Regions from separate parts of the Pseudoalteromonas sp. P1-7a genome, predicted to be linked through region 1. Evidence: predicted binding sites of a transcription regulator. Region 1 holds the regulator's gene; the other holds the start of a gene.

Evidence for each region. The regulator MetJ, encoded in region 1, represses methionine synthesis genes. The targets are predictions, from matches to a motif close to TAGACGTCTAGACGTCTA.
Region 2: the regulator MetJ is predicted to act here: its motif matches at 2,250-2,267, upstream of AN389_RS04240 (methylenetetrahydrofolate reductase).

What each region holds. Positions count from the first base shown of each region.
Region 1 is NZ_LKDU01000007.1:59,004-75,299, reverse strand. Features, by position in the region: gene rpmE (50S ribosomal protein L31) at 1-142, shown strand, start outside; gene AN389_RS07025 (malic enzyme-like NAD(P)-binding protein) at 662-1,903, shown strand; gene metJ (met regulon transcriptional regulator MetJ) at 1,965-2,285, opposite strand; gene metB (cystathionine gamma-synthase) at 2,554-3,801, shown strand; gene metL (bifunctional aspartate kinase/homoserine dehydrogenase II) at 3,808-6,153, shown strand; gene AN389_RS07005 (penicillin-binding protein 1A) at 6,374-8,890, opposite strand; gene AN389_RS07000 (pilus assembly protein PilM) at 9,022-10,101, shown strand; gene AN389_RS06995 (PilN domain-containing protein) at 10,089-10,661, shown strand; gene AN389_RS06990 (type 4a pilus biogenesis protein PilO) at 10,651-11,256, shown strand; gene AN389_RS06985 (pilus assembly protein PilP) at 11,253-11,789, shown strand; gene AN389_RS06980 (type IV pilus secretin PilQ) at 11,776-13,866, shown strand; gene aroK (shikimate kinase AroK) at 14,051-14,569, shown strand; gene aroB (3-dehydroquinate synthase) at 14,598-15,668, shown strand; gene AN389_RS06965 (AAA family ATPase) at 15,668-16,296, shown strand, end outside.
Region 2 is NZ_LKDU01000003.1:140,157-156,452, reverse strand. Features, by position in the region: gene AN389_RS04250 (DEAD/DEAH box helicase) at 1-140, shown strand, start outside; gene AN389_RS04245 (sensor domain-containing diguanylate cyclase) at 196-1,173, shown strand; gene AN389_RS04240 (methylenetetrahydrofolate reductase) at 1,250-2,206, opposite strand; gene AN389_RS04235 (pitrilysin family protein) at 2,466-5,345, shown strand; gene AN389_RS04230 (helix-turn-helix transcriptional regulator) at 5,425-5,739, opposite strand; gene AN389_RS04225 (hypothetical protein) at 5,741-6,148, opposite strand; gene AN389_RS04220 (diguanylate cyclase) at 6,444-7,373, shown strand; gene cysE (serine O-acetyltransferase) at 7,497-8,315, shown strand; gene AN389_RS04210 (hypothetical protein) at 8,356-9,036, shown strand; gene xseA (exodeoxyribonuclease VII large subunit) at 9,048-10,379, opposite strand; gene guaB (IMP dehydrogenase) at 10,526-11,995, shown strand; gene guaA (glutamine-hydrolyzing GMP synthase) at 12,092-13,669, shown strand; gene AN389_RS04190 (BCCT family transporter) at 13,770-15,353, opposite strand; tRNA gene AN389_RS04185 (tRNA-Trp) at 15,788-15,864, shown strand; gene AN389_RS04180 (hypothetical protein) at 15,929-16,234, shown strand; gene rimI (ribosomal protein S18-alanine N-acetyltransferase) at 16,221-16,296, shown strand, end outside.

The DNA.
Region 1 (16,296 bases):
TTCTACTCTTTGTAAAGACATTCACCTAGACGTATGTTCAGCGTGTCACCCGTTTTACACTGGTAAGCAAAAGATTTTAGACACTGGCGGCCGTGTTGATCGCTTCAACAAGCGCTTCGGTGCACTTAGCAGCAAAAAATAATTATTGCTGTTTAGTAAAAAAAGCATCTTCGGATGCTTTTTTTGTGTCTAAAATTCACCTTTTTGGGTAGAAAACTACCAATTATTACCATATTCCCACTGCATAACTATTTCCTGTTCTTATTCTGAATATGCATAAAGCTTTGCAGACAAACAGACAATTCTTCTCTATATTTTTTATACGTTAATTTTTAACCAAGTTGCTAAAAGCGCTAATCGTGGCGATATTTGTTTTTAACAGTGATTAACGCGCCATAATGGTGCAGTTTGATAGACTAATATCATGCAAAATACTAAAAATATTGTTTAGGTAAAATGAACCTCAAAAAGCACTTTTTAAATGAATTTTTATTTTTTAATGTTGATAACTTTTAGCGAAGTTGCTGATAAATCACTTAAAATTAACGGATATAGCATATAACAGGATAGACCTGATATTGCTTGGAATTTAAAATTAATAAGAGTATCTTAGCCCCATACTCCCTCTCACTTAACTTAAATTGCAGGATACCATCGCGTTATGTCAGATTTTCGTGAACAAGCATTACATTACCATTCTCACCCCGTTCCAGGCAAAATTAGCATTGAGCTAACAAAACCAGCTGAAACGGTGCAAGATTTAGCATTAGCCTATAGCCCTGGTGTAGCAGAGCCTGTGCGAGAAATTGCAGCAGATCCAGCCAATGCGTATAAATACACCGGTAAAGGTAATATGGTTGCAGTTATCAGTAATGGTACGGCAATTTTAGGTTTAGGTAATTTAGGGCCACTAGCCTCTAAGCCTGTTATGGAAGGTAAGGCGCTCTTATTTAAGCGTTTTGCCGGCCTTGATTCTATTGATATTGAAGTTAAGCATCGCACCACCGAAGATTTTATAAATACAGTGGCCAACATTGCCGACACGTTTGGTGGTATTAACTTAGAAGATATTAAAGCGCCAGAGTGTTTTGAAATTGAAAAAGCGCTTATTGAACGCTGCAGTATTCCGGTTTTTCATGATGACCAACATGGTACCGCTATTGTAACTGCAGCAGGAATGCTTAACGCATTAGAAGTGCAAGGCAAATCAATAGAAGATGCCATTATTGTATGCTTAGGTGCCGGTGCTGCAGCAGTTGCGTGTATGGAGCTGTTAATTAAGTGTGGAGCACTGCGCGAACATATTTATATGCTAGACCGAAAAGGGGTTATTCATACCCGCCGCGATGACTTAAATGAATACAAGCAGCTTTTTGCTAACAATACAGATAAGCGCACGCTGCAAGATGTAATTGCTGATGCAGATGTGTTTGTAGGTGTATCGGGCCCTAATTTGCTAGCACCTGAAGACCTAAAGTTAATGGCCGATAAGCCAGTGGTATTTGCATGTTCAAACCCAGATCCTGAAATTGCACCTGAGCTTGCGCACAGTGCACGTAAAGACTTAATTATGGCCACAGGGCGTTCTGATTTCCCTAACCAGGTTAATAATGTTTTATGTTTCCCGTTTATTTTCCGTGGTGCTTTAGATGTGCGTGCAAGCGCAATTAACGATGAAATGAAAATAGCTGCTGTTGAAGCTATTCGTAGTATTGCTAAAGAGCCAGTGCCTGAGCAAGTATTAAAAGCAGCGGGTGTAGAAAAGCTCGAATTTGGTGCAGATTACATTATTCCTAAGCCGATGGACCCGCGTTTATTACCACGTATAGCCAAGGCGGTTGCGATTGCGGCTGTTGAATCGGGCGTGGCACAAATCGACTTACCTGAAAATTACATGGCATAATATATAGCGCTTAAACAAAAAAACCTCAGCATGCTGAGGTTTTTTTGTTTAAAAAGACGTTTTATTCTTCGTCTAAAATAGGCACTTCTAAACCCATTTCTTGCATTATTTTTTTAACTTCTTCAGGTACTTTTTCTGCGTTGTCTTTACGTAGGTCATCATCATTAGGTAATGGTTGGCCTGTAAAAGCATGCAAAAACGCTTCGCATAGTAACTCGCTATTTGTTGCATGACGCAGGTTGTTTATTTGACGACGTGTACGCTCATCAGTTAATACTTTTAATACATTTAGCGGGATCGAAACGGTGATCTTTTTAACTTGCTCTGATTTTTTCCCGTGTTCTGCGTATGGGTGAATATACTCACCATTCCATTTAGCCATAAGATGTATCGTTGCCTCAGATTATTAATTTCTCACACGGCGTAAAAAGCGTGTAAATATGCGTGAAATTCTATCGTTTTAAAAAAGATAGTCAAATAATAGATAGCAATCTATCTTAATAAGCTGGTTGTAACGGCAAATAAAGATTTATGAGGGCTTTACACGTATATTATTTTTAGCCATCTAGAGCTTTAAAATCTTTGACTTATTATAATGGATAACTTACTCTTTTAGACGTCTAAACATCCAAATTAATCAGGTGACGAATATGAGCGAAAAAAACAAAGCAACCATTGCTGTACGAAATGGGGTTGATGCCGATAAACATCATGGCGCCGTTGTACCGCCAATTTATTTATCGACGACGTATTCGTTTGCCGATTTTGATACTAAGCGCGCATATGACTATGGGCGCAGTGGCAATCCTAATCGCGATATTTTAGCAGAAACGCTAGCAGAGCTTGAAGGTGGCGCGCGGGGCATTATTACTGCTACGGGCATGGCTGCTGTGCATTTAGCCACACAGTTATTAAATAACGATGATACCTTGGTTATCCCTCACGATTGTTATGGCGGCAGCTACCGTTTATTTACGTCGTTAGAAAAGCGCGGCTTGCTTAAACTTAAAGTACTTGATTTAACTAAACCAGAAAGCCTAGAACAAATTTTAACCATCAAACCTAAATTAATTTGGATAGAAACACCCAGTAACCCTGTGCTGCGCCTAACGGATATTAAAGCCGTGACGGATATAGCAAAACAGTGCGGTGCATTAGTGGCTGCCGATAACACCTTTTTATCACCGGCATTACAAAACCCAATTAAGTTTGGCGTAGATATTGTGGTGCACTCAACCACTAAATATATCAACGGCCATTCTGATGTTGTAGGCGGTGCAGTTGTTGCTGCAACACAAGAGCTTGGTGATGAGCTTGCTTGGTGGGCCAATAACATTGGCATTACCGGCGCTCCATTTGATAGCTATTTAACGTTACGTGGTTTACGTACTTTAAATGTGCGCTTAAGGCAGCACCAAGAAAATGCTCTGGCGATTGCTAAATACCTTGAAAGCTCTGAGTATGTTAGCCAAGTTTACTACCCTGGCCTTGAATCGCACCCTCAACATACGCTTGCTAAAGCCCAACAACTTGGCTTTGGTGGCATGGTTAGCTTTGATATTAAGGGGGATGTGGATGATGCTGCGGCGTTTTTAACAAGCCTTAAAGAGTTTAGCTTAGCTGAATCGCTAGGTGGGGTTGAGAGTTTAATTTGTCACCCTGCGACCATGACTCACGCAGGTATGGAGCCAAAAGCGCGTCTAGAAGCGGGAGTGGGCGATACGTTAATTCGTATTTCGGTCGGTATTGAAGATGTAGAAGATCTATTAGCTGATTTTGAGCGTGTTTTTAACTTAGTTAAACCTGGACAAAATAAAAATGTAGGGCGCGTTGGTAAAGCCGCAGGCAATGCCAATGGTGATGTAAAGCAGCAGGCTGCCCATCCAGCTTTGTGGTGATTGAGTATGGTAAATAGTGTACATAAATTTGGTGGTTCGAGCTTAAGTTCGAGCGAGCGCTATCAGAGCGTGGCAAAAATTATTATTGCTCACACACAGCCAGGCGACTGCGTGGTTGTATCTGCTGCGGGTAAAACCACTGATACCTTGGTTTCGCTGTGGCAAAGTTATCAACAACAAGATAAGCAAGCCGTTGCTGATATTTTACTGCAATTGAGTAACCACCAAACAGCATTAATTGAAGCGTTATTAAAAGCCGATGCTAAACACGCAGCTTTAGCTGTGTTAGCGCAAGAGCTAAGTGATGTGGCAGAGCAAGCCAATGAGCAGCAGTTGCAAGAGGCGGCGCTACTGGCGCATGGCGAACTGTGGTCTGCGCGGTTATTGGCGGCCTATTTAACGCAATTAAACATTCAAGCGTGTGCTCATGATGCTAGAGCGCTGTTTAGTGTAACAAGCGGGGAGCTTTTGCATGCGCAAAACAAGCAGCAATGCAGCCAAGTTATTGATGAAAATAAAATTAATGTAGTAACAGGGTTTATCGCAGCAAGTGCTGATGGCGAAACAGTTACGCTTGGGCGTAATGGCAGTGACTACAGCGCCACTTTATTAGCCAATTATTGCGACGCACACAATGTATGTATTTGGACTGATACACCTGGCGTGTTTAGTGCAGATCCCCGTAAAGTTGAAAAGGCGATTAAGTACAACAAGGTGTGCCGTGAACAAGCTAACCTATTAGCTCGGTTGGGTAACCCTGTGTTACATGCAAAAACGCTTTCGCCTTTAAAACATAGTAATATTAAACTGGCTGTGCGTAGCAGTTTTGATGTGCAAACTGCCCCTACCAATATTGTAAAACAAGGCAAAGCTAAGCAAAAACGTTTCATTACTACATTACAAAACGTTGATTTACTACTTGTAGAAGGTATTAACGCGGGTGAAGTGGCGCATGTTAGCCAACTTATTCAACACAGCCTTCATCATTTTATACACAACGGCGATACATACTTAGTTGTGCCCGCGGGAGCAACGCATCAAGTAGTGAGTTATTTTGCTGGGCGAGCAAACATAAGCGAGTCTAATTTAAATGGCTGCGCGGTTGTTGCACCTACGCAAGATGTTTACACCCTAAGTACATTAGCGGCTGAGGTTTTAAATCAGCAAAGTATTCACCCTCGTTTTATTCATCAAGATACAGGCTATACATTGCTGTTAACTGATCAGTTAATAGAAAGCGATGTACTTAGTTTATTGCACGAAAAATTAATTAATAAAGGCCAAGAGATTGCCCTAGTTGTGGCTGGTTTAGGTAATGTAGGCGATGAATTTTTAAGCCAGCTAGAAGCTCAATTTAAGCGTTTGTCGGGCGATTATAGTATTAAGCTAGTTGGGTTAATTCGCTCGCAACATATGCTATTTAATGCCTCGGGTATTACGCTTGGGCAATGGAAAAAACAATGGCAGCATAATGCCGTTGCTTATGAGCAGACGGATTTATTAAGTGCATTAAACGAACTTGATTACGAGCACAAAGTTGTTGTTGATATAACGGCAAGCGAGCAATTTAGCCAATTATACACCGACTTTGTAGAGCGAGACTGTCATTTAATAAGTGCTAACAAGTACGCGGGCACGGCTGCAACAAATTGGTATAACGCGCTGCGCCAAAGTATTAGCGAGCGTAACTTGCATTGGCGCTATAACACCAGTGTAGGGGCTGGGCTACCAATTAACTTTGCATTGGCCGATTTACAAAATAGTGGCGATAAAATTACGCGGATTGAAGGTGTTTTCTCGGGCACACTCTCGTGGTTGTGCAGTAAGTACGATGGCAGTGTGGCATTTTCTGATCTTGTTCTTGAAGCGCAAAAAATGGGCTTTACAGAGCCTGATCCGCGCGAGGATTTATCAGGTCGCGATATGCAACGTAAATTACTGATACTTGCGCGCGAGCTTGGCATTGAATTAGATTTAGATGATATAAGCTTACAAGCATTGATGCCTGATGAGTTAGCCCAAGGCTCATGGGATGATTTTTTAGCGAATAAAGATAAGTTAAATGCCTTTATTAAGCACCATGGCGATGCGGCAAATACGCAAAATGCTGTACTTAGGTATACAGGCTTATTGGCATTAGAGCCGGGAAAAGTAACGGCGAAGGTAGGTATAACTTACGCGCCTAAAGGGGATGCCTTAGCTAACTTAACACCTGGCGATAATATCTTTGTTATTAATAGCCAGTGGTATAACGAAAACGCCTTAGTAATACAAGGCCCTGGGGCAGGCAAAGAAGTGACCGCCGCGGGAGTGCACTCTGATTTATTTTGGTTAGTTAAAAACCTAAAATAGCGGGGCCAAATATTAATAGTAAAACGGCAGCGTGTGCTATACCAATCCGCAATAACACTTAATCATTTTCAGGGGCTAAACGTGTCGCTATCTGCGTTAAAAAAGTTCTCATTTAGAACAACTAAATAGCGAATTTTTTGCCTTGCTATCAACACGTTTATCCATCCTCAAAATAGATCACTTAATTATGTGGATTGGTATAAGCTGCCATTTTTGATTTTTAGAATAACTCTTCTTCTGTTTTTGTATCTTCTTCAAAAATATCAGTTGGCTGAGACAGTACATATTTTGTTGGGGCTGTGCCTTTTTCAAAATATTCAAAGCGACTGGTGTAGTCGTTTTTATGACTTAACAAACCTGTTTTTAAATCGATACGAATTGAAACGAGTCCTTCAGGGGGCTCTATTGGCGCTTCTGGTGTGCCCTCAAGGGCCACTTTCATAAAATCAATCCAAGCTGGTTGTGCCGTTTTAGCACCTGATTCAGCACCAGAGATCTGGCTACTATCTAGGTTGTTATTATAGGTTGAGCGTCCTAACGAGTTTCCTGGGTTGTCAAAACCCACCCATACAGACGTTGCTACATTGCGGTTAAAGCCGCTAAACCAAGTATCAACAGAGTCATTCGTTGTGCCTGTTTTACCCGATAGATCGCGCCTATCTAATGCTTGCGCACGCCAACCAGTCCCGCTCCAGCCTGTTTTATGTGTCCAACTACCGCCACCCCATACAGCGCTGTGCATTGCCTCAGCAATTAAAAAAGCATTTTGCTTTGATATAACACGCGGTGCACAACGTGGTTGTATGGCTTGCTCATCTGCTGTATCGGTATCTAGGTTATTGTTGGCAAAGCTATCCGTTGCTTGAGAGACGGGTAATAGCTCGTCTTCATCGCAAGCAAGAGCAGGGGATGCTTTAAATAGTACATTACCATAGGCATCTTGAATTTCAGATATAAAGTAAGGTTCAATTAAGTGGCCACCATTAGCAAATGTGCTCATGCCGCGAGCAAGCTCTAATGGCGTGATTGATGCACTCCCTAATGCTAAGGATTCACTGCGGTTAATGTCCTCATCTTTAAAGCCAAACTTAAGTAAGTGATCGGCCGTGCGCTGCAGCCCTACACCGCGCAGCAAACGCACAGAAATAACATTTTTAGATTGTGCTAGTGCACGGCGAATACGTATAGGGCCATTATAAACCGCAGGGCTGTTTTTTGGCCGCCACGCTACACCTAAACTTTTATCCCATTGGTTTATTGGCGCATCGTTTAAAATAGAGGCCAATGTATAGCCATTTTCAAGCGCAGCAGAATAAATAAAGGGTTTGATATTAGAGCCAACTTGACGTTTAGCTTGTACCGCTCGATTGTATTGGCTTTGTTCAAAACTGTAACCGCCCACTATGGCTTTAATACGACCATCTTGTGGGTCGAGTGAAACAAGTGCACTGGCCGCTTCAGGTATTTGGCTTAGCAGGTAACTGTCGTCGTTATTTTTACGCAGCCATATTTGCATGCCTGGGGTAAGAATGTCAGTAGCGGCTTTAGGAGCAAAACTTTGACGGTAGCGAGTAATATATTTGCGCGCCCATTTTAAATTATCCCAATTAAGTGTGGTGTATTGGCCATTTTTTAAAATAACGTCAGCGGTTTTTTCAGATACGTTTAATACCACCGCAGCGTGCAAATCAGCAATTTCTTTAACTGGTTTTAGCTTTTCTAGGATTTGTTGCTCACCTAAGGCTGGTTGTGTTTCTGGGTCCCATAGCACGTCTACAGGCCCACGAAAGCCATGGCGCATATCGTAGTTATGTAAATTATTTACTAAAGCCGTTTGCGCAGCCTTTTGTACTTTAGACTCTACAGAGGTAAATATTTTAAAACCAGAATTATATGCTTTATCTACACCGTAACGCTTAACCATCTCTGCACGAACCATTTCAGAGATGTAAGGCGCGTACAGGTCTATCTCGGCTCCGTGAAAATACGCGGTGATAGGTTGGCTGGTTGCTTCGTTGTATTGTTGTTGTGTTATATAGTTTTCTGTAAGTAAGCGACCAAGCACTACATTACGACGTGCTTTAGCTCTTATGGGGTTACGAATAGGGTTAAGCGCAGAGGGCGCTTTAGGTAAACCTGCAATCATTGCCATTTGTGCAAGAGTGAGGTCTTTTAGCTCTTTACCGTAATAAACTTGAGCAGCTGCACCAATACCAAATGCACGATTACCTAGTTCTATTTTATTAAGGTAAAGCTCAAGAATTTCGTCTTTTGTTAATACACTTTCAATATGTAGCGCTATAAAAATCTCTTTAACTTTACGAATATATGCCTTTTCTCGTGTTAAGAAAAAGTTACGAGCGAGCTGCATGGTGATTGTACTCGCGCCTTGTTTTTTTTCACCTGTTGAAATTAAGACAATAGCGGATCGAACAATACCTATGGGATCAATGCCTATATGGTCATAGAAACGGTTATCTTCTGTTGCTAAAAAGGCATCAATTAAAGGTTGCGGAATTTCGTCTATGGTGACAGGGATGCGGCGTTTTTCACCAAATTGATTGATTAACAGTCCATCTTTTGTAAAGACCTGCATAGGGGTTTGTAATTGCACGTCTTTTAAAACTTGCACACTGGGGATATCAGGTTTAACGTAATAATAAAGGCTGATTAAAGTGATCAGACCAATTAACGTGCAAATGATAAAAAATTGTAATGTTCGTTTTAATAAAATCACTTATATTTCCCTAAATGGACTCCCAATTGCGAGTTTAGACTGCTAGTATATATTGATTAAAAAATGAATAATATTTTTTACTAAAAAAATTATAACTTGTTTATTATTAAAACAAAGGTCAAGTTGCAAACATGCTAAGTCAACTATTTCAAAAGCCATCAGCTGCGATGGTCGGAATTGATATCGGATCGCACTCTATCAAAGCAGTGCTTTTAAGTGAAATTGAAACGGGATTTCGACTAGAAGCACTTGCAATTGAACCTATGCCTAAAGGCGCGATGAGCGAGCGCTCAATTCAAGATATTGAAGCAATTGGTAATGTGATTACAAAATTAAAAAGAAAACTACCAAAATCGCTAAAATCTGCGGCAGTCGCTGTATCAGGACAAACCGTTATCACTAAAGTAATTTTTATGGATGTTTCATTAAGTGACGCTGAATTAGAGTCACAAATTGAAATTGAGGCTGACAGCTTAATCCCATATCCCCTCGACGAAGTGAGCTTAGATTTCGAAAAGCTTTCTACTAATGAAGCCGATCCCAGTAAAATGAATGTACTACTCTCTGCTGCGCGTACCGAGAGCGTTGAGGCGCGTGTAGGTGCACTTGAAGCTGCCAACTTAACCGCTAAAGTGGTTGATGTTGAAAGCTATGCATTGAGCCGAGCGATGGATGTGTATTATCAGCAACTTCCAAGTGACGCCTTTAATAAGTGTGTTGCAGTGGTAGATATTGGCGCGGTGTTGATGTTGGTAAGTGTGGTGCAAGCCGGTGAAACAATTTACACCCGCGACCAAGTGTTTGGTGGTGACCAATACACCAATAGTATCGTGTCATACTACAACAAGGGCTTTGATGAGGCTGAGATAGGTAAAACAACAGGTGATTTACCCCCTAACTATACCTTTGAAGTACTTGCACCGTTTCAAACATCATTATTGCAGCAAGTGCGGCGTGCGGTACAAATGTTTTTAACAACCACAGGTAAAGATCAAGTTGATTATATTGTACTAACCGGTGGCACATCGATGATCGAAGGGCTCGATCGTTTGTTAATAGAAGAGCTGGGTATTCATGCTGTTGTAGCTGAACCGTTTGCAAATATGGAAATTTCACCAAAAGTAGATCGAAATATTATGCAGCGAAATAGAACACAGTTTGCAATTGCTACTGGTTTGGCATTAAGGAGCTTTTCATCATGCCACATATAAATTTACTGCCTTGGCGCGAGTTGCAACGTGAAGAGTCTAAAAAGAAGTTCATCACAATTATAGTTGCGGTAGTAATTGGTTGCTTTGCATGTATGTACCTGCTTAGTTCTTTTTATGCTGGTTTAAAAGATGGCCAAAACTTAAAAAATAACTATCTCAGTTCAGAAATAAGCATGCTTGATAAAAAAATTAGTGAAATTCGAGATCTTGATAAACGAAAAGAAAATTTACAACAACGTATGCGATTAATCGAAGAGTTGCAAAGCAGTCGTAATTTAGGCACTCAAATTATGGATGAGGTGGCGAAAATTGTTCCTCAAGGGGTATATCTCACTAAGCTTGAGCGTCGTGGTAACCAAATACATGTACTTGGTCGAAGTGAATCAAACAATCGCTTATCTACGATGCTGCGTCAGGTGCAAGGCTCATACTTATTAGAAAGACCCACCATGCAAGGTATTGTAGCGGGCGATCAGACATCACGGTTACTCAGTGATTTTAATATGGAGTTTTATGTAAAACCATTTGATGAAATTGGTGAGGTAAGTGATGAACCTTGATTTAAAAGCTCTAAATGAAATAGATTGGAATGAAATTGAGCTCGACAATATTGGTGAGTGGCCTGTTGCAGTAAAAGCAATTAGTTGCTTATTTGTCGCCGGTTTAGTGTTATTTTTTAGCTACAGCTTATTGGTATCTGACGAAATAGACAGCTACCACAGTGCTGTAGCAAAAGAAGTGGAATTACGTAGCACTTATAGAACTAAATATGCTGTAGCAAGTAAACTTGATATATACCGTCAGCAGATGGTTGATATGGAAGATAAGTTTTCTCAATTGTTAAAGCGACTACCCACATCAAATGAAACACCGGGTCTACTTGATGATTTATCTTATGTAGGGACTACTAGCGGTTTAACATTTTTAAAAATAGGTTGGTTACCGGAAGTCGAAAAAGAGTTTTACACAGAGCTCCCTATAAAAATTGAAGTAATAGGTACTTACCATGAGTTCGGTGAATTTGTTGGAAAAGTAGCCCAATTACCACGAATTGTTAGTTTACATGACTTTTCGATTGTATCATCTGGGGAAAAGCAACTAACATTCAGTGTAGTAGCAAAAACATATCGTTATGAAGAAGGGGTTAAAAAGTGAGATTAGTCCCTTTATTATCGCTGTCTATTTTATTTTTAGCAGGTTGTAATGACGATACGTCTGAGCAAAAAGAGTTTATTGACCAAGTTAAAGCCAGTACCACGGCTAAAGTTGAAGAAATACCTGAATTAACTCAGTTTGAACATTTTGAATATAACGCATCGCAATTGCGAAGCCCTTTTGTAGCACCACAGCCTGAAATTATTCAAAATAAACTGACGCAAATTAAAAATTGTTTACACCCTGACCCTGATAGAGTGAGAGAGCCGCTAGAAAAATACCCGCTCGATAACCTATCTATGAAAGGGACGTTAGGCTCTAACGGACAAATGTGGGCATTGATCACCGCAGCAGATGAGACGCTGCATAGGGTAACGGTAAATAACTACTTAGGGACATACGACGGTAAGGTTAAATCTGTAAGTAGTGATTATGTAGAATTAGTTGAATTAATCCCTGATGGGTCGGGTTGTTGGAAAGAGCGGCTGACTAAATTGGAAATGTTAGAGGCGGCAAATAATGGCGCAAATTAATAATAAAAAAGGTGAAACACACATGCATAAGGATGTACTTTGGCATCATCGTTTTCAAACGATGTTTTTTGTCATATTGGCTCTTTTTGTTGCAAAAACAGCTAGTGCAGCGCCATTACTTTATGATGTACGCTATAACCCATTGCTTAAAGGCGAGACCGAGTTACAACTTGTATTCGACGAAGAGCTAACACAACAACCTAAAATTCAGGTACATAATACACCAGCGCGTATAGAGATGCTGTTTGATGGTGTTGAATTAGAGCAGGGCCTTGAAAATGTACCGGTCGATCACGCAGGTATTAATAGTGTTAGCAGCGTACAGACAGAGCAAGGCTTAAAAGTTACGGTAAATTTGGAACGTTTAAAAATATACGAAACTCAAGTTAATAATAACTTAGTGTCGTTGCGCGTATCGGATAACCCACTTACTGAACAAGCTTCTGATGAAAGCAGCAATGGTTATGATGCCTCAAGCGCTTATATTAACCGGATTCAATCTATTGATTTTCGCCGTGGTGAAAAAGGTGAAGCAAAAGTTTTAGTATTTTTGCAAGACACGCAAGCTGCAATAGAAGTACATGAAAGCGGTGGAAAAATAATTGCAGAGTTTCATCATACAGATATTTTAGACGACTTACTGTATGAACTAGATGTATTAGATTTTGGCACTGTTGTAAGTACCATTGAAACCTTTAAAGAAGATAGCCTAAGTCGTGTGGTTATTGAGCCTAATGCTGCTTTTACCTTTACCTACCAGCAAATAGATAACATTTTAACGTTAACGATTGAAAAAGATGAAACGCAAAATGCTTATTTAGATGGGGGCAAAGAATACCAAGGTCGTCCAATGACCTTAAACTTCCAAGATATTTCGGTTAGAGCTGTACTGCAAATAATAGCGGGCTATAACGAGTTTAACTTAGTAACGAGTGACTCAGTAACCGGCAACATCACGCTTCGTTTAGATGGCGTTCCATGGGATCAGGCTTTAGATGTTGTGCTGCGTATTAAAGGCCTTGATAAGCGCATGGATGGCTCTATATTGATGGTGGCGCCAGCTGAAGAGCTAGCCGCCCGTGAAGCGAAAGATTTACTAGCTAAACAAAAGGTCGAAGATTTAGAGCCGCTTTACAGTGAGTATATTCGTTTAAACTATGCTAAAGCTGAAGACTTTGCGGATTTACTTAAAACCGACACGAACAGTATCATTTCTGCTCGTGGCAGTGTATCGGTCGACCAGCGTACCAATACCTTACTTATTAAAGATACAGCGAAGAGTATTGAAAGTATCCGTCGTATGATTGAAACACTTGATATCCCAGTGCAACAAGTTGTTATTGAATCACGTATGGTAACGGTACGCGATAACGTCACAGAAGATTTAGGTGTACGTTGGGGATTTAGCGACCAACAAGATAGTGATGGTATTTCAGGCTCGCTTGAAGGTGCAGAGTCTATCTCAAATGGTACTATTCCTGACTTATCAGACCGTCTTAATGTAAACCTACCTATTACTAACCCTGCGGCGAGTATTGGTTTACACATAGCAAAGTTGGCGAATGGCACCTTAATTGATCTAGAGCTAAGCGCTTTAGAGGAAGAAAATAAAGGTGAGATTATTGCGAGCCCGCGCATTACTGCGGCTAATCAGCAAAAAGCACGTATTGAGCAAGGTACTGAAATCCCCTATACCGAATCAGCCTCAAGTGGTGCTACTACTGTAAGCTTTAAAAAAGCGGTATTGAGCCTTGAGGTTACACCGCATATAACGCCTGACAACAAAGTTATTTTAGACTTAGTTATTACACAAGATACTCGTGGCGAAACGGTCCAAACCGGAACAGGTGAAGCGGTGTCGATAGACACTCAACAAATTGAAACACAAGTGCTGGTTGATAACGGCCAAACCGTTGTGCTGGGTGGTATTTTTCAGCAGCAAATAATTAATACCACAAATAAAGTACCTGTACTTGGTGATATTCCCTATGTTGGACGCTTATTTAAGAGCACCAGCGAGTTTAATGAGAAACGTGAATTACTTATTTTCGTGACACCGAAAATACAAATAGACTAAAATTTAGTGGTTTTATGTTCGCCAACGAGTGTTTATTGATAATAATTGCTCGTTATATGGCTTTTTATTGTAATAGACTTGAAATACCCGGCCAATTACTGAGATAATCCCCTCCTTAATTTTGGGGCCAGGTCGTTAGGCGGGGTTTTATTTCAAATTTTAGAGTTCGTTTGTACTAAAAGATATGGCTGAGAAACGTAATATATTTCTAGTTGGCCCCATGGGGGCTGGCAAAAGCACGATTGGTCGTCACATCGCTGACCAATTACACCTTGAATTTGTCGATTCTGATCAAGAAATCGAACGCCGTACCGGTGCAGATATTGCCTGGGTGTTTGATCTTGAGGGTGAAGAAGGCTTTAGACTTCGTGAAGAATCTGTTATTGGCGACTTAACCGAAATGCAAGGTATTGTACTTGCAACCGGTGGTGGGTCAGTAATGAGTAAAGAAGTTCGAAACAAGCTTTCGGCTCGCGGTATCGTTGTATACCTAGAGACACCTATAGAAAAGCAAGTTGCACGCACGCAACGCGACAAGCGTCGCCCATTACTGCAAACTGAAGAAGCACCTCGTAATGTACTAGAGCGCTTAGCAGAAGAACGCGAGCCACTATACAAAGAAGTTGCTGATTTTGTTGTACGCACCGATGAGCAAAGCGCTAAAGTTGTTGCTAACCAAATCATCGAGAAATTAGATTTTTAAAAACCAATAATAAAGGAAATAACAAAGCATGCTTGAATTAACTGTTAATTTGGACGAGCGAAGTTATCCTATTTTTATTGGTCAATCTGCACTTCAAGATAATGGCCGCCTTGTTCACCACATTGGTGATTGTCGGCCTATCATTATCACTAACGACACAGTTGCCCCTTTATATTTGCAAGGACTGCTAGATTCGTTAGCTGAGCTAGACCCTCTTTCTTTTGTCATTCCAGATGGTGAGCAATACAAATCACTTGAATGGTTTGAGAAAATTTCTGCTTTTTTATTGCAAAATAATTGCGGTCGAGATACCTGCTTAATAGCATTAGGTGGCGGTGTTATTGGCGATTTAACAGGCTTTGTAGCTGCATGCTATCAACGCGGTGTACCGTTTATTCAAATTCCTACCACGGTACTATCACAAGTTGACTCCTCTGTTGGGGGGAAAACAGCTGTAAACCACCCACTGGGTAAAAATATGATTGGGGCATTTTATCAGCCGCAAGCTGTTTTTATTGATACTGAATCACTTCATACATTACCGGCGCGTGAATTTGCAGCGGGCATGGCCGAAGTTATCAAGTATGGTCTGATTTACGATACCGAGCTCTTTGCTTTTATTGAGCAAAATGCAGAAAAGCTACAGCAATTAGACGAAGCCAGTTTGCAGCATATCATTTATAGATGTTGTGAAATTAAAGCGCTTATTGTTGCACAAGATGAAAAAGAAAATGGCCTTCGTGCGTTACTCAATTTAGGGCATACCTTTGCTCACGCAATTGAAGCGCAAATGGGGTATGGCGTATGGCTGCATGGTGAGGCTGTTGCGACCGGAATGGTACTGGCTGCTAAATTAGCCCATACACGCGGTGATTTGTCGCAAGATGAGGTAGATAGAATTGTAACGCTACTCAAGCTTTATAATTTGCCTACTGAGATCCCAGCAGAAATGACTGCTGAGCAGTTTTTGATGCATATGCGCAAAGACAAAAAAAATAAAAAGGGCACTATCCGTTTTATTTTACCGACAGAATTTGGTCAATGCGCATTAGTAGATGACGTATCAGATGACCACGTTAGAGCGTTAATCGAGCAATAATGCAGGCGCAAATTTTACCAAGCCGTGCGGCGTTGGTGGATAGAATCGCGCTGCAATTTGAATATGGGCAAAACTTAATTGTATTGCTAGGCACCTCAGGCCTTGGCAAAAGTTATATGCTCGAAACCTTCATCACCGACAAATACAACAGTTTTAATAAAGCATTTGTACAAGTAAGTGCCAGTGTAAATGATGTATCACTGATGAGTGATATATTAGAGCAAAGCTTTAACTCTCCGCTGATTGACCACGATTTATCGTTAAGTGAAAACTTTTACCAACTGCTAGAACAACAGCCGTGCGAGGCCTGTTTATGGGTGCTCGATAATGCAAGGCATTTATCTGAAGAGTTATTACAAGAGTTAGAGTTACTTGCCAAAAATAGCCCTATAACGCTTTATATTATGCTAGCCTCGCAATCAAAGCTGGCTATTAATAATGCCGTTGAAATTTACTTAGAGCCTTTATCTTCCAGAGAATCTAAACAGTTGATGAGCTGGTATTTTCCTAATTTACCGTACGATGAAGACCCCGTATTTAGCGCATTTTTAAATGAAGCAAAAGGCAACCCCAGCTTATTATTAGCATGGCAGCCAACGGAGCATGTGGCTGATATTGTAAAAAAAGA
Region 2 (16,296 bases), on a different contig from region 1:
CACAATGGCTAGAAGGTTACGAGCCTGATTTAAACAAGCCCCCTAAAGATAACCGTAAAAACACCAATAAAGCCCGTAAAGATCGCGATAAAAAGCGCATTACGGGGCAAAGAGCACCAACTAAACGCCGCAGAAAGTAGCCTTAAACATATTTATTTAGCTATACTGAGGCGACTAAATAGCTGAGGTATAGTTATGTTTGAAACAGATAAATGGGCATTTTCTGGTATCGATGGCCAAATATCGTTACATAAATGGCAAAAGACCATTGATCTGATTACGGGGCTTTTTTCGGCACCTTCCGGCTATATAGTTCAGGCTACTAGTAAAGGCTATCGCGTAGTTATTAGAGCAAATGAAGGCGGCTCACACTTTGAAACCAACCCTATACTCCCTCCAGAAACGCCCTTGTTTTGTAAATATGTAGCCGAAAACAACAAAACCTTATATGTAAATAATGCCAGTAATGATGCGCAGTGGAATACCATGCCAGAGGTGATTGAAGATGATGTTGAATCCTACCTTGGCCTGCCAATTCACTGGCCTGAAGGCAATGTATTCGGTACATTGTGTTTAAAAGATTCAACAAAAACCAGTTATACCAATGAGTATTTTGAACTAATAGAGCAGCTGCGTGATTTAATTGAAGACGATTTAGCCCTTATTTATAGCTTTGAGCAAATGCGCGAAATAGCCATGCTTGACCCGCTTACCAACATTTATAACCGCCGTGCACTAAGCTTACTTGCCCAACACAAACTTAATTTAGCACTGCGTTTGGGTTTTGATGTGTGTTGCTTGTTTATTGATATAAACGACTTTAAAAAACTAAACGACACTTACGGCCATGATATAGGCGATCAGGCGCTAATCATTTTGGCAAATACCTTAAAAACACACTTAAGAGAGGCTGATATAGTAGGGCGTTTAGGGGGCGATGAATTTGTAGCTGTAATGCAAATTAGTGATAGAAGTAAGCTTAACCATATTATTGATAAAATAAAAATTGAGTATACAAACGCACTATTAGAAAACAACGTATGCGCGCTGACACTCAGCATAGGCGAAAGTTTTACTAATAAACAAAAGCAACCCTTTGATACGTTATTAAATTTGGCCGATCATCAAATGTATAAAAATAAACAAGCGTACAAATTGGCTAAAAAAGCATAATAATAAAAGCAATACACTTAAACATAGCAACAAAAAGCAAGCCATTAGGCTTGCTATAAACGGGGAGAATGAGGCGTTAAGCGATTTGTTTTTCGGCTAAGTTTAATTCCATCGTGGCTTTTAATAAACGGTATAAGTTTATTGATGCGTCAATTTCTTCTTTACGGTTTGTTAAGCTTTCAATATTTAAGCCCAGTGGCACATCAAGGTGTGCACAGCTTTTGAGTATTAGGTCGAGATTTTCTCGGCAAATACGTACCGATTCACTTAAGGTGTTTTCTGCATCAAGCATGCGCCATTTAGTGGCCTCTGGCACTGAGATACCCAACCATTGCATAAACTCTAAGGTTTTATCGCCACCGCACGGGGTAAACGTTAAAATAATTCGTTTTGGTGTAATACCTTGCGCTTTACAGGTACGCGCATAACTTGTGATTAGCTCTATCGTTGCTTGTGCGTCGTAAACCGCTTGCGATATAAAAAACTGACACCCTTGTGCTGTTTTTTCTATAAGGCGCTCGTGCTCATTTCGCTTACTTGCATGGCGCTCTGCTATGGTAACGCCCCCTAAAAAGAAGTCATCACTTTGCTCTGCAAGCGTTTTATAGGCATTGGGCAAGCTTAGTTTTATATCACCCACCGATGAAGGGCTACCCACTAAAACCACATTTTTTAAATCGTAGTCGTTTTTGGTTTCATCCAACCAGCCTTTAAACTCTTCTACACCACGCTGTGCCACACTTTTGTAAGTAATGACATCCGGAGCAGATAAATTACGTAGTAAGTGGCTGTATTCACGTGGGTCTACAGTTTGTTTAAACGGAAATGGGCGTGCTTTATCTGTACGACTACTTTCATCTTGAATGTCGTAAATTATTACGCCGTCGTATTCAATTTCGTGTAAGCGAGCAAGTAGTTTTTCTGCAATGATTTTTAGTTGCACTTTATCAGTACCAATTTTAGGCGGGGTAGTACCAATAAGATAAACACCTTGATTGGTGTCTTCTATTTTTTCTTGTAGTGATAAAGCCATAATCCTCATTCCAGCTTAGTCCAATGTATGTAATTTAATATAGCAGCCATTTAGACGTCTAGATAGATTTATTTGGTGAAAGTTTTTCAATTAACTTGAGTGTTTTTCATGCTTAAGTGTTTTTAAAATAGGGAATTGACACAGTTGTTTACATTAAAACTGTCGCAAAGCTCTTACAATCATTTGCTTTAGGGCATAATCAACTATGAATTAGCATTAAATCTAATAACAAATTTGCTCAATTTAAAAAGGGACAACAATGAAATTTAAATTACTAGCAACAAGCTTAGCGGTATCGCTGGCGCTAACAGGCTGCGCAACACAGCAAAGCGAAAACACCCAAGCAGCACAGCAACAGCAAACAACAGCCGCTGATGAGCGTGTATTTTCGCAAGAGTACTTAATCGAAGAGCTTGATAACGGCTTACGTGTAATGGTTGTTAAAACCGATTACCCCGATGTAGTGTCGCTGCAAATTCCGGTATCGGTTGGTTCACGAAATGAAGTAAAAGAAGGTAAAACCGGGTTTGCTCACTTTTTTGAGCACATGATGTTTAAAGGTTCTAAAAAATTCCCGCAAGACGAATACACTGCCATTTTTAAAAATGCAGGGGTAGATAACCGTGCTTACACCACTAATGATTACACAAACTACCATTTAAACTTTTCAAAGCAGCACCTTGATAAAGTACTTGAAATTGAAGCCGATATTTTTCAAAACTTAACCTACACCGAAGAGCAATTTAGAACCGAAGCGCTAACGGTTAAAGGGGAGTATTTAAAAAATAACGCCAGCCCAATTCGTAAGTTATTGAGCGCAGTTCGCGAAGAAGCGTTTGATACACACACCTATAAACATACCACCATGGGCTTTTTTGAAGATATTGAAGCCATGCCAGATCAAATGGCGTACGGTAAAGAATTTTTTGATAAGTTTTATAAGCCAGAATATGTATCGCTAGTAATTGTCGGCGATGTAGACCCTAAAGCCACGATGGCGATGGTGAAAAAACATTGGGGTGGCTGGAAAAAAGGCAATTACGTTGCCGATATAAAAGCCGAGCCTGCACAACAAGCGCCTAAATATGTACATGAGAAAAACGAAGGTCTGCCTGGTCATTGGTTGCTTGTATCATACAAAGGTGCGGCCTGGGAGCCTGCAAAAAAAGATAGAGCCGCGCTTGATTTAATCTCACAACTTTATTTTTCAAATAACTCAGATTTATATCAAGAGCTGGTTGTTGAAAAACAAATAGCGAGTCAAATGTTTACCTATAATCCAGAAACAAAAGATCCTGGTTTATTGCATGTATTTGTAAAAGTAGAAAATGAAGATGATTTAGCAAAAGCACGCGATGCTATTAATCGCACTTACGCAAAAGCACGTACCGAACTTGTTGATGAGCAAAAACTAAGTGATTTAAAATCGAACCTTAAATACAGCTTTATTAACGGCTTAGATTCATCACAAGCAATTGCGTCAACCCTTGCAAGGTACATGCATTTTGAGCGCGATCCAGAGGTAATTAACCAACTTTATAAATCGGCCGACAACATCACAGCACAAGATATTAAAGCCGTGGCTAATAAATACTTTGTAGATGACGCGCGTACAACCGTAACTATGTCGGCACTTGATAAAGCGCCAGGGTTTGAGCAGGAAGCAAGCTTAAACGCGTTAGTTGCAAAGCTTGATAAAGCGCCTGAAGCGCCAGTATTTAAAGTGCTTGATAAAACCAATAGCTCGCCACTGATTGACGTAAACTTTTTATTCAATACAGGGGCTGCCGCAGACCCTAAAGGTAAAAAAGGGGTTGCTGCGCTTACAGCCGCTATGCTTGCTCAAGGTGGCTCGCAAAGTACGAGTTACAAAGAGATACAAAAAGCGCTTTACCCGCTTGCGGGTAGTTTCGGTTATCAAATAGATAAAGAAATGCTGTCGTTCCAAGGGCGTATACATAAAGATAATGCTGAAACATGGTATGCAATTATAAGCGAGCAACTGCTTAACCCAGGTTTTAGAGACGATGACTTTAAACGCCTTAAAAAAGAAATGATCGACGGTATTAAATCGGGCTTAAAAGCCTCTAACGACGAAGAGCTTGGTAAAGAAGTACTCTACAGCACGCTTTATAAAGGCCACCCATACGAAAGCTACAACTACGGCGATATTTCGGATTTAGAAGCGCTAACGCTTGATGATGTAAAAGCATTTTACAACACAGAGCTTACCCAATCTAAACTAACACTGGGTTTAATTGGCGCTGTGCCAAAAGCACTTAAAGCCGAAATTAAGAGCGATTTAGCAACCTTACCTAAAGGCGAGCAAAGCCGTTTAAGTATTCCTGATGCGCCAGAACTTAAAGGTCATCATGCAACAATTGTAGAAAAGTCAGCGCAATCTACCGCGGTATCGTTTGGTTTCCCAATTGATACTATTCGTAGCAGCGAAGATTGGACCGCCCTTTGGCTTGTGCGTTCGTACTTTGGTGAGCATCGTAGTTCTAACTCATACCTGTATGAGCGAATTCGTCAAACACGGGGTATGAACTACGGTGATTACGCCTACATTGAGTACTTCCCGCGTGGTATGTTTCAAACTAAACCTGATGCAAACTTAGGACGCTCTGAGCAAATATTCCAAATCTGGTTACGCCCGCTGCGCTCTAATAACGATGCACACTTTGCAACGCGTACTGCATTGTTTGAGCTGGATAAGCTCATTAAAAATGGTTTAACCGAAAAAGACTTTGAAGCAACACGTAACTTTTTAATTAACTACGTACCGCAGCTTGTCGCAAGTCAAAACCGCCAGTTAGGCTATGCACTTGATAGCGAATTTTATAATACGGAGTCGTTTGTAAAGTACGTGACAAATAAACTTGAAAAGCTAACACTTGCTGATGTTAATCGCGTGATTAAAGATAACCTGCAAACAGACAACGTGCAGTATGTGTTTATTACCGGTGACGGCGAAGACATGAAAAAACGTTTAGTGTCAGAGCAAACATCGCCAATGGTTTACAACACAGAAAAACCAGCAGAACTTGTTGCTGAGGATAAAGTCATTGCCGATTACAAATTAGCAATCCCAGCTAAAAATATTGAAGTAATGGCCGTTGAAAAAGTGTTTCAGTAATTTAAGCGCTTTATTCAATATATAAAAAATGCCCCAGTGCTTATAGCCTGGGGCATTTTTATTTAATTAGCGTAGGGTATTAGTTAGTCGCTAAAAGCACTGAACCTGCGCCTAGAGCAAAGCTTATTAAGGAGCTAATAACAACGCCCGCTAAAAAGCTTTTAGTTGGTGTACTTTTAACGGTGTCATTTACAGGTTCATCAAGTTTAATTAGCTCGCCTTGGCGTACTTCAAGTACCGCGCATAGTGCCATAGTGGTTTCTTTAGAAGCGGCGCCTTGTTTTTCTACTCGTTGAATGGTCCGCAAGCTTACGTCGCAGGCATCTGCAAGCTGCTGCTGTGTCCAATTCAACTTACTTCTAAGCGATTTAATTGTTGTAGGATTTAATTGCACGTTAAAGCTTCCCTACAAATAGTTCAACAATGGTTGCCGTTGTATAGCCAAACACCGCTCCGCCTAATGTGCAGCCAGCAAGAAAAAATGCTGCCTTTTTAGGGTCGTCCGAAAGGCTAGATTGAACTTGTTTTGCAACGATTTTTGCATCTTTATAAAGTGTGCATTCTAGGCGCCCTGTGAATATGTTAAGCATGTCAAACTTTACTTGATACTGTGAGCCCTCAAAATCAAAAGAATGTGTGCTCGCACAATTAATAGTGCGTTTTTTACTGAATAAATCATCGTTTATGTACACTTCTTCTTTACCAGTAAAGTAACTACCAAAGCAGGCTATTTGGTTGTCGCCATCTTGAAAGTAGAATTTATAACCAAGTCGTTTTGTATTTAATATATCGTTTTTCATCATCGTTATCCTTGTTGAGTTGATGATGCTAATTTAGCGTTTGTTTTTATTTTTTACGCCGTCAGTAGTATGTCAGTAGCTAGTTTGGCACATGACAGCAGCCCTGTCATGCTTCATTAGTACTTGATTATTAATGTAAAAGTAAATTTTATGAATTTTTATAGATCACTTAACTGTCATACGGTGTATTACTTCACATTAATAAATTAAGCAATTAGCGTGATGCAAAGTAACAATATTGTGTTAAAAAATTGTTATTGATTATACTAGTTGACAACAAAGCTAAAATGGAAAGCTCGTGATTGACGATAAAGCGTTTTTTAAGTTGGTATTAGATACCACGCCCGACCAAGTAGTGGTTATTAATTCTGCTGGCGATATAGTATACGTCAATAGAAGCTGGCAAAACTTTGGTGAACAAAACGACTGTGCCTGCTGTGATATGTGGGAGCAACAAAATTACTTAACTGAGTGTGAGAAAGCAGCGCAAAAAGGAGACAGCTTTGGTTTAAAAGCATTTAACGGTATTAAATCAGTTATTTCAGGTGCTAATGGCGACTTCTATCTAGAATATCCGTGTCATAGCGAAGATGAAAAACGTTGGTTTATGATGCGTGTGGTCTCGTTTAACCATATAGATAATGCGTATTACGCTATTAGTCATCAAAATATTACCGAGCGAAAATTAGCAGAAGAGCAAGTACAAAAACTTGCCGCTATTGATGGCTTAACAGATATTGCTAACCGAGGCTTTTTTGATACCTTTTTAGAGCAAGAGTGGAATCGCTGTCAGCGTTTAAGTATGCCGCTTTCACTGGCTATAATTGATATTGATGATTTTAAATTACTTAATGATACCTACGGCCACCAACAAGGCGATACATGTTTAAAAATGGTGGCTAAAGTACTTAATGAACACACTAAACGGCCCAGTGATTTATGCGCGCGTTTTGGTGGTGAAGAATTTGTACTAGTTTATGGAAATACAAACTCAGATCAGGCTTTGTTAGTATTGAACGATATTTTAGAAAACCTAAAACAGTTAAACATTGAAAATAAACATTCATTACCCAGCAAAACCCTCACTGTTAGCGTAGGGTTGACTACTATTACACCAAGTAGTGATTTTACAGCGGCGTATTTAATCAAAGAAGCAGACGATTTACTTTATAAAGCAAAAGATAAAGGAAAAGATGCTTTATGTGTGAGTGATTTAGCACTCGTATAATTTTTTACCCTTAGTTATACCTAATAACCAGAACAAATAACTAAGGCGTTAACACCTTAGGCTTTAAATCCGTTAAACTTGGGAAAAAGCTCTTTTTATATCAATTTAAGGCAGTGTAGTATTATGCGTCATGAAATTTGGCAACAGCTTCGTAGTGAAGCTAATGAAGTTGTAACTCGCGAACCACTTTTAGCAAGTCATGTGTATTCATGCATTTTAAATCATGAGTGTTTGGGTTCAGCGTTAAGCTTTATTGTTGCTAATAAATTGGCAGATGCTGTGGTATCGGCTTTTACAATACGTGAGTTGTTCGACCAAGCGTTTGTAAAATGCGACCGCATGCTTACCTATGTCGCCGAAGACATTAAAGCCGTTAAAGACAGAGACCCAGCAGCTGAAACCTACCTTACGGTTATTTTAAACTTAAAAGGGTTTCATGCTATTCAGGCGCATCGCTTGGCTAACTGTTTGTGGCAGCAAAACCGTAAAGAGCTTGCTCGTTTTATTCAAAGCCGTACCTCAGAAGTGTTTGGGGTTGATATTCACCCTGCGTGTCAGGTTGGTAAAGGGATAATGTTTGACCACGCCACCGGTATTGTTATTGGTGAAACCGCAGTGATTGAAGATAACGTATCAATACTGCAATCGGTCACGCTTGGCGGTACGGGTAACGAGCAGGGCGACCGCCATCCTAAAATTAGAGCCGGTGTGCTTATTGGCGCAGGTGCTAAAGTGCTGGGTAATATTGAAGTAGGCGAGGGCGCACGTATTGGCGCAGGTTCTGTGGTACTTACAGCGGTACCGCCACATACCACTGCGGTAGGCGTACCAGCTAAAATTATTGGCAGACCGGATTGCCCCTGTCCGGCGCAAAGTATGAATCAAAATTTTTTATCCACTCAAGAACCTGAAAACGAATCACACACCAGCGCTATGCTGTAATATTAACTTGTACAAATAAAAAATTTTAAAAGGAATTAAAATGAGCAAAAATAGCTTATTAACACTAGGGATAGGATTTATTGCGGGTGTAGGTTTAACGTGGAGCTACTTTAATTTGGTTTCAAGTGACGCAAACCCCGCTAAGTTACAACATGCAAATACAAAGCAGCAGGTCCCTGTTGTTCAGCCACCTAAAAGTAGTGACGCAACAACAAGACCTGTTGTGCCAGCTGCCCCTGAGCAAAGCCCTGCTTTAGTGCAAAAAGATAATCCGCCTAACCTAGGCCCACAACCGCTTAATGAGCTTCCTCTAGAAGAGCAAGTTGCTCAGCTTAAGCAGCAATTAGCAGCGCAAAAAACCTTGATGAAAAACGCGGCGCAACAATTGCGCGACCCCTCTGATGCACAAGCCGTTTTGCAAGCGCAATTTGATGAGCAAACACGCAACGAAGAGTGGGCCTATCAAACAGAAACAGCACTGCAAGATTTTTTACTTACCTCTGATTTAAGTGCTATCCCTGAGATTGTCAGCGCAGCGTGTAAAACCACAGTATGTAAATTTGAACTTGCCGCACCAACTGATAACGATTCGTTTGATCACACCCAATGGCGAGAGCTAAACGATAAGTTAATGAAGCAAGAGTTTTGGTTGCAATTTAAAAGAACAACCTCAACGTCAAGCGACACCGAACTCACTTTATTTATGGCCACAGAGCTTTAATCAAGAGGGCTTTACAACGCGGTCGATTTTATAGCGCCATCGACCAGCTCTGTGATTAGCACGTCACCTTTTTTAATGTGTGCAACCGATTTAACCACTTTGCCTTGTTGAGATTTGGTGATGCTGTAACCGCGCGCTAAAACATTAAGTGGGCTTACCGAGTCGAGCCTACTCGCTTGCAGCGCTAAGCTATTTTGCGCGTGTTGCAACTTGTGCTGCATTGCTTGCTCAAGTCGGGTTTGTATCTGCATAAGCTGATGACTGGCCTGCGATAACTTTTTATCAGGTGATTGACGCATTAAACGCGGGATCAAATTATTAAGCATGCGCTCTTGTTGGTATAGGCGATTACGCATGCCTTGTTGTAAGGCTATAGTTAGCTCATCTAATCGCTGCGCTTTTTGGTTTAGTTGATTGCGCGGATGACACAAATTAAGCCGATGCTGTAACTGTGTTGCTAGTGCGCGTTTATCGGCCATATTGTGTTTAAAGGCATTATTTAACCGGTTAATGAGCTCAACCACCTTATTATGTAGCTCTTGCGTGTTAGGGCTAACAAGTTCAGCCGCTGCAGAAGGCGTTGCTGCACGAACATCAGCGACGTAGTCGCTTATAGTTGTATCTATTTCGTGGCCTACTGCGCTCACTATAGGTAATTCACTTTGGTAAATAGCGCGGGCAAGCAGTTCATGGTTAAAGCACCATAAATCTTCTAGTGAGCCACCGCCTCGCCCTAAAATAAGTACGTCTACCTCATTGCGTGCATTGGCTAACTGTATTTGGTTAACTAAATGCACATGGGCTTCTTTGCCTTGCACCATGGCTGGGTAAATAATGACGTCTAATTGTGGTGCGCGGCGTTTAAGTACGGTTAATATATCTTTTATAGCAGCGCCCGTTGCTGAGGTTATAACACCTACACGGTTTATATTTTGCGGCAGTGGTTTTTTATAGGCCGAACTAAACAAGCCCTCTGCGGCTAAGCGCATTTTTAATGCATCAAATTCTTGCTTAAGCTGGCCTTCACCTGCAGGTTCCATATGTTCAACAATAAGCTGATAATCGCCGCGTGGTTCGTAAAGTGAAACTCGGGCTCTAACTGTTACTTGAGCGCCGTTTTCGGGGCGATAACTTTGACTGCGGTTATTGCCGCGCCACATAGCTGCTTTAATTTGTGCTTTTTCATCTTTTAACGAAAAGTACCAGTGCCCAGAAGCAGGGGTAATAAAGTTGGAAATTTCGCCGGTTAGAACAAGCGATGCAAAGCCCTGCTCAAGAACTGCACGAATCTCTTTGTTAAGGCGCGACACGGTGTATACCGTTTGCGAAGGCTTCGAAAACATATAAAACAACCTAAAACTATTATGAGGTAAGTTATGAGATAAGTTTATCATAAATATTTGCGAAATATTATTTACGAATGCGCGCAACGCTGTTAAAATTTGGCCGCAATTCCTTATCTTAGATCCACATGTGAGAAGTTGCCAAAATGCTTAGAATCGCTAAAGAAGCTCTTACCTTTGATGACGTACTTTTAGTACCTGGTCATTCTACTGTTTTGCCACACACGGCAAATATTTCAACTCGCTTAACGCGTGGTATCAAACTTAACTTGCCGCTTATTTCAGCATCTATGGATACTGTTACAGAAGCTCGTTTAGCTATTGCCCTCGCGCAGGAAGGTGGTCTTGGTTTTATCCATAAAAACATGACTATTGAAGAACAAGCGAGAAACGTACGTAAAGTTAAAACCTACGAAGCAGGTATTGTGTCATTTCCTGTTACTGTGTCTGCCGATTTAACCATTGCAGATGCAACGCTTCTTTCGCAAGAAAAAGGGTTCTCGGGTTTCCCGGTGACTGATAGCGAAAATAACCTGCTAGGCATTGTTACCGGTCGTGACATGCGTTTTGAAACTAAGCTTGAACAGCCTGTTTCTAGCGTTATGACTAAAAAAGACAAACTAGTAACAGTTAAAGAAGGCGCGTCGCGCGAAGAAATTTTGGGTTTAATGCACGAACACCGCATTGAAAAAATCTTAGTGGTTGATGATGCATTTAAGCTAAAAGGCATGATCACCGTAAAAGATTACCAAAAGGCGCAAGACAAACCCAATGCGTGTAAAGACGAGCTAGGGCGTTTACGTGTGGGCGCTGCTGTTGGTGTTGGTGCAGGTACTGATGAGCGAATTGCTGCATTAGTAGAGGCGGGTGTTGATGTTTTACTCATCGATACGTCACACGGCCACTCGCAAGGGGTTATTGACCGTGTTTCTCAAACTCGCGAAACGTACCCAGATTTACAAATTATTGCCGGTAACGTTGCCACTGCCGAAGGCGCTATTGCTCTTGCTGATGCCGGTGTTGATGCGGTTAAAGTAGGTATTGGCCCAGGTTCAATTTGTACTACGCGTATTGTTACAGGTTGTGGTGTACCACAAATTACGGCTATTTCTGATGCGGTAGATGGCTTACAAGGGCGTGACATTCCTGTCATTGCTGATGGCGGTATTCGTTTTTCTGGCGATATTGTTAAAGCATTGGTTGCGGGTGCATCGTGTGTAATGGTGGGCTCAATGCTTGCGGGTACTGAAGAAGCGCCAGGCGAAGTTGAACTTTACCAAGGCCGTTACTACAAATCGTACCGTGGTATGGGCTCGTTAGGTGCGATGGATCAAAAAGAAGGTTCGTCGGATCGTTACTTCCAAAAATCTAACCAAGCTGACAAATTAGTACCTGAAGGTATTGAAGGTCGCGTCGCTTATAAAGGCCCAATTGCAACGATTATTCATCAGCAAGTGGGTGGCCTTCGTAGCGCAATGGGATTAACGGGTTGTGCCACCATTGAAGAGCTAAATACAAAACCTCAGTTTGTACGTGTTACATCTGCAGGTATGGGTGAGTCGCACGTTCACGATGTGCAAATCACTAAAGAAGCGCCTAACTACCGCTTAGGTTAAACAACACGTTTAAATTACGGGGCTGGAATTACCAGCCCTCTTTTATAGCCACTAAGTAAATTAGTGGAATCTAGCATCTACTTTACGAGATCCTTCATGAGCAAAGATATTCACGATTCACGAATTCTAATTTTAGATTTTGGTTCGCAGTACACTCAATTAATCGCGCGTCGTATCCGCGAAATTGGTGTTTATTGTGAACTGTGGGCATGGGATGTGACCGAAGAGCAAATTCGCGAGTTTAATCCACAAGGTATTATTTTATCTGGTGGCCCTGAGTCAACCACACTAGAGAACAGCCCGCGTGCACCTGAATATGTGTTTAACGCTGGCGTGCCAGTACTGGGCATTTGTTACGGCATGCAAACCATGGCAGCTCAACTTGGCGGTAGTGTACATAGCTCTGATAAAAAAGAGTTTGGTTATGCACAGGTAGAAAAAGTGGGTAACTGTGCATTATTTGATGCAATTGAAGATCATATTACTGATGGCGGCAACGGCGTTTTAGATGTGTGGATGAGCCACGGCGACAAAGTAATGGAAGTGCCGGCAAGTTTTAGCACCACAGCTAAAACACCAACGTGTCCGCATGCAGCTATGTCTAATGAAGAAAAGCGTTTTTACGGTGTACAATTTCACCCAGAAGTAACGCACACACATCAAGGACAACGTTTATTAGAGCGTTTTGCAATTGATATTTGTGGCTGTGAAAAATTATGGACACCTGCCAAAATTATTGATGATGCCATTGAGCGTATCAAAGAAACCGTTGGCGATGACGAAGTGATATTAGGCTTATCAGGCGGTGTTGATTCATCTGTTGTGGCTATGCTTATTCACCGTGCCATTGGCGATAAGCTAACATGTGTATTTGTTGATAATGGTTTACTTCGTTTAAACGAAGGTCAGCAAGTGATGGATATGTTTGGCAATAAGTTTGGCTTAAATATTGTTAAAGTAGACGCTGAAGATCAATTTTTAGCTGACCTAGCTGGTAAATCAGACCCAGAAGAAAAACGCAAAGCCATAGGCCATACGTTTATCAATGTATTTGATGAGCAAGCTAAAAAGCTTAAAAATGCCAAATGGTTAGGCCAGGGTACTATTTACCCAGACGTCATTGAATCTGCAGCATCTGCTACAGGTAAAGCACACGTAATTAAATCTCACCACAATGTGGGCGGCTTACCTGATGACATGAAAATGGGCTTAGTTGAACCATTGCGTGAATTATTTAAAGATGAAGTACGTAAAATAGGCTTAGAACTTGGTTTACCGTACGACATGCTTTATCGCCACCCATTCCCAGGACCAGGTTTAGGTGTACGTGTACTAGGTGAAATTAAAAAAGAATACTGTGATTTACTACGCCGTGCTGATGCTATTTTCATTGAAGAGCTACACAAAGCCGAGCTTTACCATAAAGTAAGCCAAGCGTTTACTGTATTCTTACCTGTTAAGTCGGTAGGGGTTATGGGCGATGCGCGTAAATACGACTGGGTGGTATCACTGCGTTGTGTTGAAACGATTGACTTTATGACGGCACGTTGGTCACATTTACCGTATGAGTTTTTAGGTGTGGTTTCTAACCGTATCATTAACGAAATTGATGGTATTTCACGCGTTGTTTACGATATTTCTGGTAAACCACCTGCCACCATAGAGTGGGAATAATACCAAATAAGTAAGCTTAATTTACTGAGCTGATTATTGCACATTAAAAAGCCCGTTTAATAAACGGGCTTTTTTATGCACTAACTTTAAGGCTAAGCTTTTAAGTTTTAGGGGGTAACTCAGTTAGCATGCCTTTTACTAAACTCACGCTGCCAAGCAGTAAAATAAACGTAAAAGGTAAGGCGGCGATAATAGTAATGTATTGCAACGCTTGAATTGAGTCGGTGCCGCCAATCCACAGCATCAACATAGCAATAATACTGGCAATAACGGCCCATACTAACTTTTGCTTTATAGGCACTTCTAGTTTGCCGCCAGATGTAAGGCTATCTATTACAATAGAGCCGGAGTCGAGGGTGGTGACAAAAAAGATAATTATTAACGCCACAGCTAAAAGCGAAAGCAGCGTACCAAACGAATAAGCATCTAGCATATAAAACAAACTAAGCGTTACATCTGTAATGCCTTGATTCGCCCCTAGTACCCCAACTTTATTTATAATTTGATCAATTGCTACACCACCAAAAACCGACATCCACGCGGTAGTTACGAGAGTAGGAATAAGTAATACGTACACTAAAAACTCACGTATGGTACGCCCTTTTGAAATACGCGCTACAAACATACCAAAGCAAGGTGCGTATGCAACCCACCACGCCCAATAGAATACGGTCCAGCCATGTAGCCACTGCGTATCTTCTCGGCCTGTGCTGTAGCTTAGTGGCATGATATTTTTAATATAGCCGAGTACGGCCGTGTAGGCAGAATCAAGTACGGTGGTAAAGTTTAAAATAAACACTAACCCCAAAAACACGAAGGCGATGCCCATATTTATATTACTTAGGAGTTTTACGCCACCATTCATACCACGCACAATAGAGAGGATAGCCAAGCTCATAATTAATAAAATAATGCCTTGTTGTAATAATAAGGTGCTTTCAAAGCCCAGTACGTGGCTAATACCACTGGCGGCTTGTGCTCCGCCTAAACCTAACGAGGTCGCAAGACCAAAAAGGGTTACTAATACCGCCATTACATCGATAACATCACCTAACCTGCCCCAAACTCGGTCTCCTAAAAGCGGATAAAATACAGAGCGCATAGAAAGCGGTAAGCCTTTGTTATAAACAAAATAGGCTAAACATAAAGCGGTCATACCGTAAATTGCCCAAGCGTGCAGCCCCCAATGGAATACTGTAGCCCCTAAAGCCATTTCGCGGCCTTGTGTGCTAAAGGGTTCTGCATTGAGTGGGGTGCCAAACCAGTCGGTGTAAAATGCAGTCGGTTCTGCCACACCCCAAAAAATAAGGCCAATACCCATACCCGCAGCAAAGAGCATAGATACCCACGATAAGGTTGAATAGTCTGTCGTTGCTTTATCGCCGCCAAGGCGAATTTTACCCAGTGGTGAAGCGGCAATACCTACTGCAAACAGCAGTAATATATTGGCACCCCACATAAATACGTAGTCAAAATTAGTTAGTGCGGCATTTTTTATTGAGTTAATTGCCTCTTTTGCTTCGTTAGGTGATAGGGCAAGCAGGGTAATTATAAAAAGTAGAGATAGACCAATAGAAACAGAAAATACATTAGTATGAATATCCATGCCCCATTTGCTAACGTTGTCTTGCCCTACTTGGTAATCGGTTGAATCGATACTGTATTTTTTTGATTTAAACTTCATATAACACGGCATGAACTACTAGCAACGGCTAATAGTAAAGCTCCTCCATATTTGCATTGTTAATGATCCGCGTATGTAAGATACATGATGAAATATGCAATTAGGTGGTAAGGCGCGGATCCCCTAGGCGCTAAACTGTATCATAAATGCTGCTAATGTTATTGATTTGTTTATGCACTTAAATGCTGCATTAGGGCGGGAGGAGGCGCCATAAATAGTGAGGGCGGATGAAATACGTGATGCTCGGCACCAAATTATTACCGGTGAGAGTATTTACAGCATAACATCTAGGCTCTGCTGGGCTGGTAAAGTGTTTTTATAACGCTATTTAGCTTGCTAATTCAGCGTTTTGTATAATTTAAAGGCAGTTGAACTAAAAAGTTAATTTTTTACTTTACCTTTTCTAAAAGGTCTCTATAATTCGTCGACATTGCAGGGGCGTAGTTCCAATTGGTAGAACAGCGGTCTCCAAAACCGACGGTTGGGAGTTCGAATCTCTCCGCCCCTGCCATTTCTTCTTTACATCGTTTTTATTACTTCATATATTGTTCCCGTGTTTAATTTACTGAGTTGTTATGCATCCACGTTACGCAGCTATTTTTGGTATAGAAAACCTTGAACTAAATCGGCACTATCGCCAAAAAAATAGTGACTCTTCTTCAGACGTTTCGCAAAGCACCGCCGCTGAACGTTTAACGCTGAGTGAGCCGTTATTAAGTGATATACGGTTAAGCGCACCTCCTTTAATAATTAACCATGTTTTTAAAGGCGCTGGTATAGAGTTAACCGACGATAAGCTTACACTACCAACCTCACAGCTCAGTGCTTCTGATAAGCGCGCTCTATGGGCTTTAATGAGTACACACCTTGATAAACTTTAAGCCTGTAAACGAAAATGCCATAGCTCAATTAATGGCTATTGAAACCGCTTGCCACTCTCATC